2 regions of the Pseudomonas sp. S2_E02 genome follow, and region 2 is predicted to be linked to the other one. Evidence: predicted binding sites of a transcription regulator. Region 2 holds the regulator's gene; the other holds the start of a gene.
What was found. The regulator FliA, encoded in region 2, starts transcription of late flagellar genes. The targets are predictions, from matches to a motif close to CTAAAGTTTNNNNNNNNNNNGCCGNTAA.

Region 1: a site for FliA is predicted at 2,155-2,182, ahead of motA (flagellar motor stator protein MotA). Genes of this name have one in related genera too.

What each region holds. Positions count from the first base shown of each region.
Region 1 covers NZ_CP162761.1:5,114,456-5,118,667, reverse strand. The annotation lists gene AB4O01_RS22980 (sterol desaturase family protein) at 1-64, opposite strand, end outside; gene motB (flagellar motor protein MotB) at 155-1,231, opposite strand; gene motA (flagellar motor stator protein MotA) at 1,235-2,086, opposite strand; gene AB4O01_RS22965 (HDOD domain-containing protein) at 2,253-3,791, shown strand; gene rhdA (thiosulfate sulfurtransferase) at 3,834-4,212, shown strand, end outside.
Region 2 covers NZ_CP162761.1:6,341,587-6,345,798, reverse strand. The annotation lists gene AB4O01_RS28505 (chemotaxis protein CheA) at 1-407, opposite strand, end outside; gene AB4O01_RS28500 (protein phosphatase CheZ) at 462-1,250, opposite strand; gene AB4O01_RS28495 (chemotaxis response regulator CheY) at 1,269-1,640, opposite strand; gene fliA (RNA polymerase sigma factor FliA) at 1,808-2,548, opposite strand; gene fleN (flagellar synthesis regulator FleN) at 2,545-3,375, opposite strand; gene flhF (flagellar biosynthesis protein FlhF) at 3,492-4,212, opposite strand, start outside.

The DNA.
Region 1 (4,212 bases), 1.2 Mb from region 2:
GCCCCTCACCAAACTTGAAGGGTGCGTTGCCGTGCCGCTGAAAATAGGCTTTGAGTCTTTCCATAACTGATCTTCCGTGATTGCGAATACTGCGACTGCTCATTGCGACGCAGGCAGAAACCAAAAAGCCACGGTGACCGTGGCTTTTTGTGAATCACTGCTTGGGCGTGGGAGCCGGTGCAGTGGCTGGCGGAGTAGCGGGAGCAGGCGCCGCACTCCCCGGCTCGGCCGGTTTCGGTGCGGCGTCGTCGAACAGATTCAACCGCTCGCGAAGCTCGTGCGCCGGCACCGGTTGCTGATCCGCCGGCAGCGCGTTCGGATCAACCGGTGTCGCCGGGGCGTTGCCGTTTTGACTCTGATCCGCCGGTTTAGCCGCGTCGGCACCTTGCGCACCTTCGATGGCCGCCTGGGCCTTCTTGGTCAGTACGACAATATCGATGCGGCGGTTGACCGGGTTGAACGGGTTTTCCTTGTCGAACAATGCCGACGAGGCGTAACCCACTACCCGCGCCACTTGCGCATCCGGATAGCTACCGGCAACCAAGGCACGCCGGGCAGCGTTGGCACGGTTGGCCGATAGCTCCCAGTTACCGTAATCACCGGTACCGATATAAGGCTTGGCATCGGTGTGGCCGCTGATACTGATCTTGTTCGGCACCGCTTTGATGGTGTCGGCCATGGCCAGCAGGATGTCTTCGAAGTACGGCTTCAGGCGTGCAGAACCGGAGTCGAACATCGGCCGGTTCTCGGCGTCCATGATCTGGATGCGCAAACCGTTCGGAGTGATCTCGAAGAGGATCTGATCCTTGAACTTCTGCAACTGCGGGTTCTCGTCGACCTTGTTCTGCAGTTCTTGCAGCAGCAGTTCCAGACGCTCCTTCTCGACCTGCTCGGCCATGCCTTCAACCTGTTCAGTATCGACCGTAACCTTGTCAGGCTGCGGCTGCGATTTCACTTCCGGGTTAAGGGTGTTTTCCGGCGCCAGGGTCGGCGTGCCGCCCAGGTCGATGATGTACGGCGTGCCGCTTTCGGAAAAGCCGACCGGGTCTTTGAAGTAACCGGCGATGGCGATCTTCTGCTCGGGCGTGGCGGTGGACAGCAGCCACAACACCAGGAAGAACGCCATCATCGCCGTGGCGAAGTCGGCGAAGGCGATTTTCCACGCCCCGCCGTGATGCCCGCCGGCTATGCGCTTGACGCGCTTGATGATAATCGGCTGATTATTTTCCATGACTTAGCGACCGCGAACCGCTTGTTCCAGCTCGGCGAAGCTTGGACGGTGCGCCGGGTACAAAACCTTGCGACCGAACTCGACCGCCAGCGAAGGCGGCATGCCGGAAGCCGAAGCCACCAGCGAGGCCTTGATGGCTTCGTAGACGTTCAGCTCTTCCTTGGCATCATGAGCCAGGGAATGCGCCAATGGGCCGAAGAAACCGTACGCCGCGAGAATACCGAAGAAGGTACCGACCAGTGCCGCACCAACGTGCAGACCGATGGACTTCTGATCGCCTTCACCCAGGGAGGCCATGGTCACCACGATACCGAGTACCGCCGCGACGATACCGAAACCGGGCATGGCATCGGCGATGCCGTTCACCGCATGAGATGGATGCTCAAGGTCTTCTTTCAGGCTGTACAGTTCCATGTCGAACAAGCCTTCCAGCTCGTGCGGCGCCATGTTGCCGGACGACATGATGCGCAGGTAATCGCAGATGAACGCGGTCATGCGTTCGTCTTTGAGCACTGCCGGGTACTTGGCGAAGATCGGGCTCGCGGCGGCATCTTCGATGTCGCCTTCGATGGCCATCATGCCTTCGCGGCGGCTCTTGTTGAGGATCTCGTAGATCAGCCCGAGCACTTCCAGATAGAACGTGTGGCTGAAGCGCGAACTGAACATGCTCAGGGATTTCTTGAGCACGTGCATCGTCATGTAACCGGGGTTGGCCTGGAGGAATGCACCCAGTGCCGCACCACCGATGATCATCACCTCGAAGGGCTGGATCAGGGCGGCAATCTTGCCGTGGGAGAGCACGTATCCGCCGAGCACGCTCGCGAATACGACGATGATGCCGATAATTTTAGCCATAGGTAGAAAGTACTTATTTAAGTCGGGTTCAAGGTCATATTCGGAAGTTAAAAAATCTCTTCTTCTACTTATCGGCAAAACTGCGCCAGACTATAGCCAGTTCAGGCGAAAAGCCAATTTAGCCCATGCCGGGCGCGTCTACAGTCAGTGAAGATCCCCTCCAGACATGGCTAATGAAACGAACGTCCCACACGCAAAACCGACCACCCTCGACGGCTGGGTAAAGTTGCTCGATGGCGTCCGGCTGCCCGTGCCGCAAGAGGCTCACGACAAAGTCTGTCGGGCGATCCGCGACAATCGCAGCTCGCTGCGCGACATCGCCGACCTGATGCAGGACAGCCCGGCACTGGCCTTGAGCATCATCCGTGAGGCGAATCGTCACACCCACGGCACCATGGCCGCACCGGCGGAAAATCTCGAGGTGGCGATCAACCGTCTCGGCCTGGCGCGGACTGAAGAATTGCTCGCGCGCCTGCCGGCTGAACCGCAGATGCAAATCCCCAAGGCCCTGCGCCAGTTACAGATGATCAGCCAGCACGCGACGCAACAGGCCAACGGTTTTTTCGCCAGTCGCCTGGCGCGGCTGTGGCAGGACATTCATTGGGGCAGCCTGTTGTTTTTGTCGCCGCTGTGGCCATTGGCGCTGACTTATCCGCAATTGCTCGAAGAATGGGAACTGCGGGTTATCCACAAGGGCGAATCGGCGCGCGTGGTCGAAAAGCAATTGTTCGGCGTACGCCTGCTGAAAATCGCCGAGGCGCTGGTGCAAGTCTGGCACCTGCCGATCTGGGTGCAGCAGGGTTATAAGCTGCTGCTGAGTGAACAGCGCGAACTGGTCAAAGTGCTGCGCATCGCCCGCGACAGCGAACATCCGTTGCGCCAGCAAAACCGCCTCGATGACGACCCGACCCTGCGCCGCTGGCTCAACCAGCCGGCCAACACCGTGCTGCTGGCCAACGGCCTGGCACTGTCTGCGCAACAGGCGTGGGACAGTCCGCACAGCGAACGCTGGCAGTACCTGACCAGCCTTTATCTGCAGATTTCCATGGATGAAGTGCAACAACAGTTGCACCAGCAAGCCGCCAACAGCGCGCGCCATCATGCGATGCCCGACCTGTGGCATCCGGCGGTTTCGTTGCTGTGGCCATGGGGCACCCATCGTTTGCCAGCCGGCATGCTGCCCGCAGCTGCGCCAACCTCGGAAGATCTGACGCAATGGCGCCAGCAATGCGCCGAGCTATTGGCCGAGCCAAGCCGCTTCACCAATGCCATGAGCCTGACCGTCGCCGCTCGCGATGCGCTGGTTGCCAGCGGCATGCGCCGGGTGATGATCCTGATGGCCGATCGCACACAGTCCAATCTGCGCGTGAATCAAACCGCCGGGCTACCGAAAGAAGCGGCGGCGCTGAATTTCGTCGTCAGCCAGAGCAAGGTCTTGCAACGGCTGCTCGCGCAACAGGCGCAGGTGCGGATCAATCCCGAGAACAACGCTCAGTTCTCCGCTCTGCTGCCAGCGAGCCTGCGCACCCTGTTTCGTGGCGAGCATCTGTTTCTGCGTTCCCTGGTCAATAACGGCCGGGTGATCATGATTGTCGTCGCCGATCAGGGCGGCGGGCCGTTCGCCGATATCACCGTGCAAGCCTTTGGCAAAACCGCACAGTGCATCGAAAAAGCCCTGCACAGCTTTAGCAGCCGCGGCCGATGAGGCTGCGCTACAATCCTCCCCTTTGTGCTCTGGAGACCTCACATGTCTGACTTCTCTGGCTTGCCGCTCGTCATCGAGGCGAGCGACCTGCTCCCGCGTCTCGATTCCCCTGAACTGATTCTGGTGGACCTGACCAGCCCTGCCCGTTATGCCGAAGGTCACTTTCCCGGCGCACGCTTTGTCGACCCGAAACGCACCCAGCTTGGCCAGCCACCGGCGCCGGGCTTGTTGCCGGCCAAAGGCGACCTGGAAGCGTTGTTCAGTGAACTGGGCCATCGCAAAGATGCGGTCTACGTGGTCTATGACGACGAAGGCGGCGGTTGGGCCGGGCGTTTCATCTGGCTGCTCGACGTGATCGGTCACGACAAATATCACTACGTTGACGGCGGTCTGCCGGCGTGGCTGGCGGCCGGCATGCCGA
Region 2 (4,212 bases):
GGGGCGGCATCCGCCGATTGCGGTTCGGCCAGACGCGCCAGGGCGGCCAGCAGTTCCGGGGTAGCGGCGGTGATCGGTGCACGCTCACGGACTTCGCTGAACATGCTGTTCACCGCGTCCAGTGCTTCGAGGACAACGTCCATCAGTTCTGCATCAACGCGACGCTCACCCTTGCGCAGGATGTCGAACACGTTTTCGGCGATGTGACAGCACTCCACCAGCTCGTTGAGCTGAAGGAAGCCGGCGCCCCCTTTTACAGTGTGGAAACCGCGAAAAATTGCGTTGAGCAGATCTGCGTCATCCGGACGGCTTTCCAGCTCGACCAGTTGTTCGGACAGTTGCTCAAGAATCTCGCCGGCCTCAACCAGGAAATCCTGAAGGATCTCTTCATCGGCGCCGAAGCTCATTAATGGGGTGCTCCTACAGGTCTAAAAACCCAAAAAACCTAAAATTCCACAACTCTAGAATCCGAGGCTGGATAACAAATCGTCCACATCGTCCTGACCGGACACAACGTCTTCTCGTTTATCGGCATGAATCTGCGGACCTTCACCCTGCGAGAGATGTTTTTGTGGATCTTTTTCTGCAAGCATCGCGGCGCGGTCATGTTCGATGCCCGCAAAGCGGTCGACCTGACTGGCCATGAGCACGAGTTTGAGCAAATTGCTTTCGACTTCGGTGACCAGTTGGGTCACACGCTTGATCACCTGACCGGTCAGGTCCTGGTAATCCTGGGCCAGCAGGATGTCGTTGAGATTGCTCGACACCGCACGGTTGTCCGTGCTGCTGCGTGACAGAAAACCGTCGACCCGGCGCGCCAGCTCGCGGAACTCTTCAGCCCCGACCTCGCGACGCATGAAGCGACCCCAATCGGCGCTCAAGGTCTGCGCTTCATCAGCCAGACTGTTGACCACCGGCGTGGCGCTTTCCACCAGATCCATGGTGCGGTTGGCCGCGGCTTCTGTCAGCTTGACCACATAGCCCAGGCGTTCGGTGGCGTCGGTGATTTGCGACACTTCCTCGGCCTGCGGCATGTTCGGATCGATCTGGAAGTTGACGATCGCACTGTGCAGTTCACGTGTGAGCTTGCCGACTTCCTGGTACAGGCCACGGTCACGGGTCTGATTGAGCTCATGGATCAGTTGCACAGCGTCGCCGAACCTGCCTTTTTCAAGGCTTTCGACCAGTTCGACCGCGTGTTTTTTCAGGGTCGACTCGAAATCGCCCTGTGAAGATTCGTTATGCTCCATAGCTCCCCCGCGCGTTCATCAGCCGATGCGTTCGAAAATCTTCTCGATTTTGTCTTTCAACGCCTGAGCCGTGAAAGGTTTGACTACGTAGCCGTTTACACCAGCCTGAGCGGCTTCAATGATCTGCTCGCGCTTGGCTTCTGCAGTCACCATCAGCACTGGCAAGTGCTTGAGTTTTTCATCGGCACGCACGTGACGCAGCAGGTCGATACCGGTCATGCCCGGCATGTTCCAGTCCGTTACCAGAAAGTCGATGCTTCCGCTGTTGAGCACTGGAATGGCAGTCACGCCATCATCCGCCTCGACAGTGTTGGTGAACCCCAGATCACGCAGCAGGTTCTTGATGATCCGCCGCATCGTTGAGAAGTCATCAACGATGAGGATTTTCATGTTCTTGTCCAATTCGACCTCCAAGCAGTCTTAAACGCGCCCAGCACCTGGACGCGCCATTTCAATCATTCCGGCGTAGCACTCGAAGACTGTCTGGAGCACAACAGAGCAAGACCGGTGCCGTTCATCACCGCACCAGCCTCGTTCGCAGTGTCCCCACACTGCCTTCAGCGCGCTCGCCACTCCCCCAAACGCCCCCGCAAACGGGCCGCGCACTGGCTGTGTAACTGGCTGACCCGCGATTCACTGACGCCAAGGACTTCACCGATCTCCTTGAGGTTCAGCTCTTCGTCGTAGTACAGCGCCAACACCAGTCGCTCACGCTCCGGCAAATTGGCAATCGCGTCCGCCAACGCTGCCTGGAAACGTTCATCTTCCAGATCGCGTGACGGCTCCATATGAGCACTCGCGCCATCCTCGTGCAGCCCTTCGTGTTCGCCGTCCTGCAACAGGTCGTCGAAACTGAACAGGCGACTGCCCAAGGTGTCATTCAAAATCCCGTAGTAATCGTCGAGACTCAATTGGAGTTCGGCCGCAACCTCGTGATCTTTAGCATCACGGCCGGTTTTAGCTTCAATTGAGCGAATCGCGTCGCTGACCATACGGGTATTGCGGTGAACCGAGCGTGGCGCCCAGTCCCCTTTGCGCACTTCGTCGAGCATCGCGCCGCGGATTCGTATGCCCGCGTACGTTTCGAAACTGGCGCCTTTGCTGGCGTCGTATTTGGTCGAGACTTCAAGCAGGCCGATCATCCCGGCCTGGATCAGGTCTTCGACCTGCACACTCGCCGGCAAGCGCGCCAGCAAGTGGTAGGCAATGCGTTTGACCAGTGGCGCGTAACGCTCGATCAACTCGTACTGCGCGTCACGTGCCGACTTCTTGTAGTAGTTCATACCGCTTGCGGTCATAGCACGGGCCCTGCCGTTTGCTGCACGAGGCGCTCGACGAAAAACTCAAGGTGGCCACGCGGGTTGGCGGGCAGCGGCCAGGTGTCGACCTTCTGCGCGATCGCCTTGAACGCCAGCGCGCACTTGGAACGCGGAAAGGCTTCGTACACCGCGCGCTGCTTCTGCACCGCTTTACGCACGCTTTCGTCGTAAGGCACGGCGCCGACGTATTGTAGGGCCACGTCAAGGAAGCGATCCGTGACCTTGGTCAACTTGGCGAACAGGTTGCGCCCTTCCTGCGGGCTCTGCGCCATGTTGGCGAGGACGCGGAAGCGGTTCATGCCGTAATCGCGGTTGAGCAGTTTGATCAGCGCGTAGGCGTCAGTGATCGAGGTCGGCTCATCGCAGACCACCAGCAACACTTCTTGCGCGGCGCGAACAAAACTGACTACCGAGTCACCAATACCCGCAGCGGTATCGATCACCAGTACATCGAGATTGTCACCGATGTCGCTGAACGCCTGAATCAGGCCGGCATGTTGCGCCGGGCTCAGGTGCACCATGCTCTGGGTGCCGGACGCCGCCGGCACGATGCGAATGCCACCAGGGCCTTGCAACAGCACGTCGCGCAGCTCGCACCGGCCTTCGATGACGTCGGCCAGCGTGCGTTTAGGGGTCAGCCCCAACAATACGTCAACGTTCGCCAGACCCAGGTCGGCGTCCAGCAGCATGACCCGACGGCCAAGCTCTGCCAGCGCCAGCGACAAGTTCACTGACACGTTAGTCTTGCCGACGCCACCTTTGCCGCCGGTCACCGCGATCACCTGTACGGGATGCATGCTGCCCATGTTATTTCTTTACCTTGTCTTGCATAGACGGAGGCCACATTACTGGCTGCGCGTTCACAACCGGAACAATGCATGGCAGACCATCGATGTAGGTACAAAAACTGTTCATGAATACCTCAGCCTACCTGCTTGGTCGGGCTGTGATAGATATCAGCGAACATGTCAGCCATGGCTTCTTCGCTGGGTTCTTCCTGCATTTGCACGCTGACGGCGCGGCTGACCAGTTGATGACGGCGCGGCAGATGCAAATCATCCGGAATCCGTGGGCCATCGGTCAGGTACGCGACCGGCAATTCATGACTGATCGCCAGGCTCAACACTTCGCCAAGGCTGGCCGTTTCATCCAGTTTAGTCAGGATGCAGCCGGCAAGCCCGCAACGCTTGTAACTGTGATAAGCGGCGGTTAGAACCTGTTTCTGGCTGGTGGTTGCCAAGACCAGATAATTTTTTGAACGAATGCCACGCCCGGCCAGACTTTCCAGCTGCATGCGCAGGGCCGGATCGCTGGCTTGCAGGCCGGCAGTATCGATCAATACCACGCGTTTGCGCAGCAGTGGATCCAGCGCTTGCACCAGCGATTGGCCCGGATCGACATGGGTCACTGGCACATTGAGAATGCGGCCCAGCGTCTTCAGTTGTTCCTGAGCGCCGATACGGAAACTGTCCATGCTCACCAGCGCGACATTCTGCGCGCCGTATTTCAGCACATAACGCGCGGCCAGCTTGGCGAGTGTAGTGGTCTTGCCCATGCCGGCAGGACCGACCATGGCAATGATACCGCCCTCTTCCAGTGGCTCGACTTCCGGTACGGCAATCATCCGGGCCAGATGCGCGAGC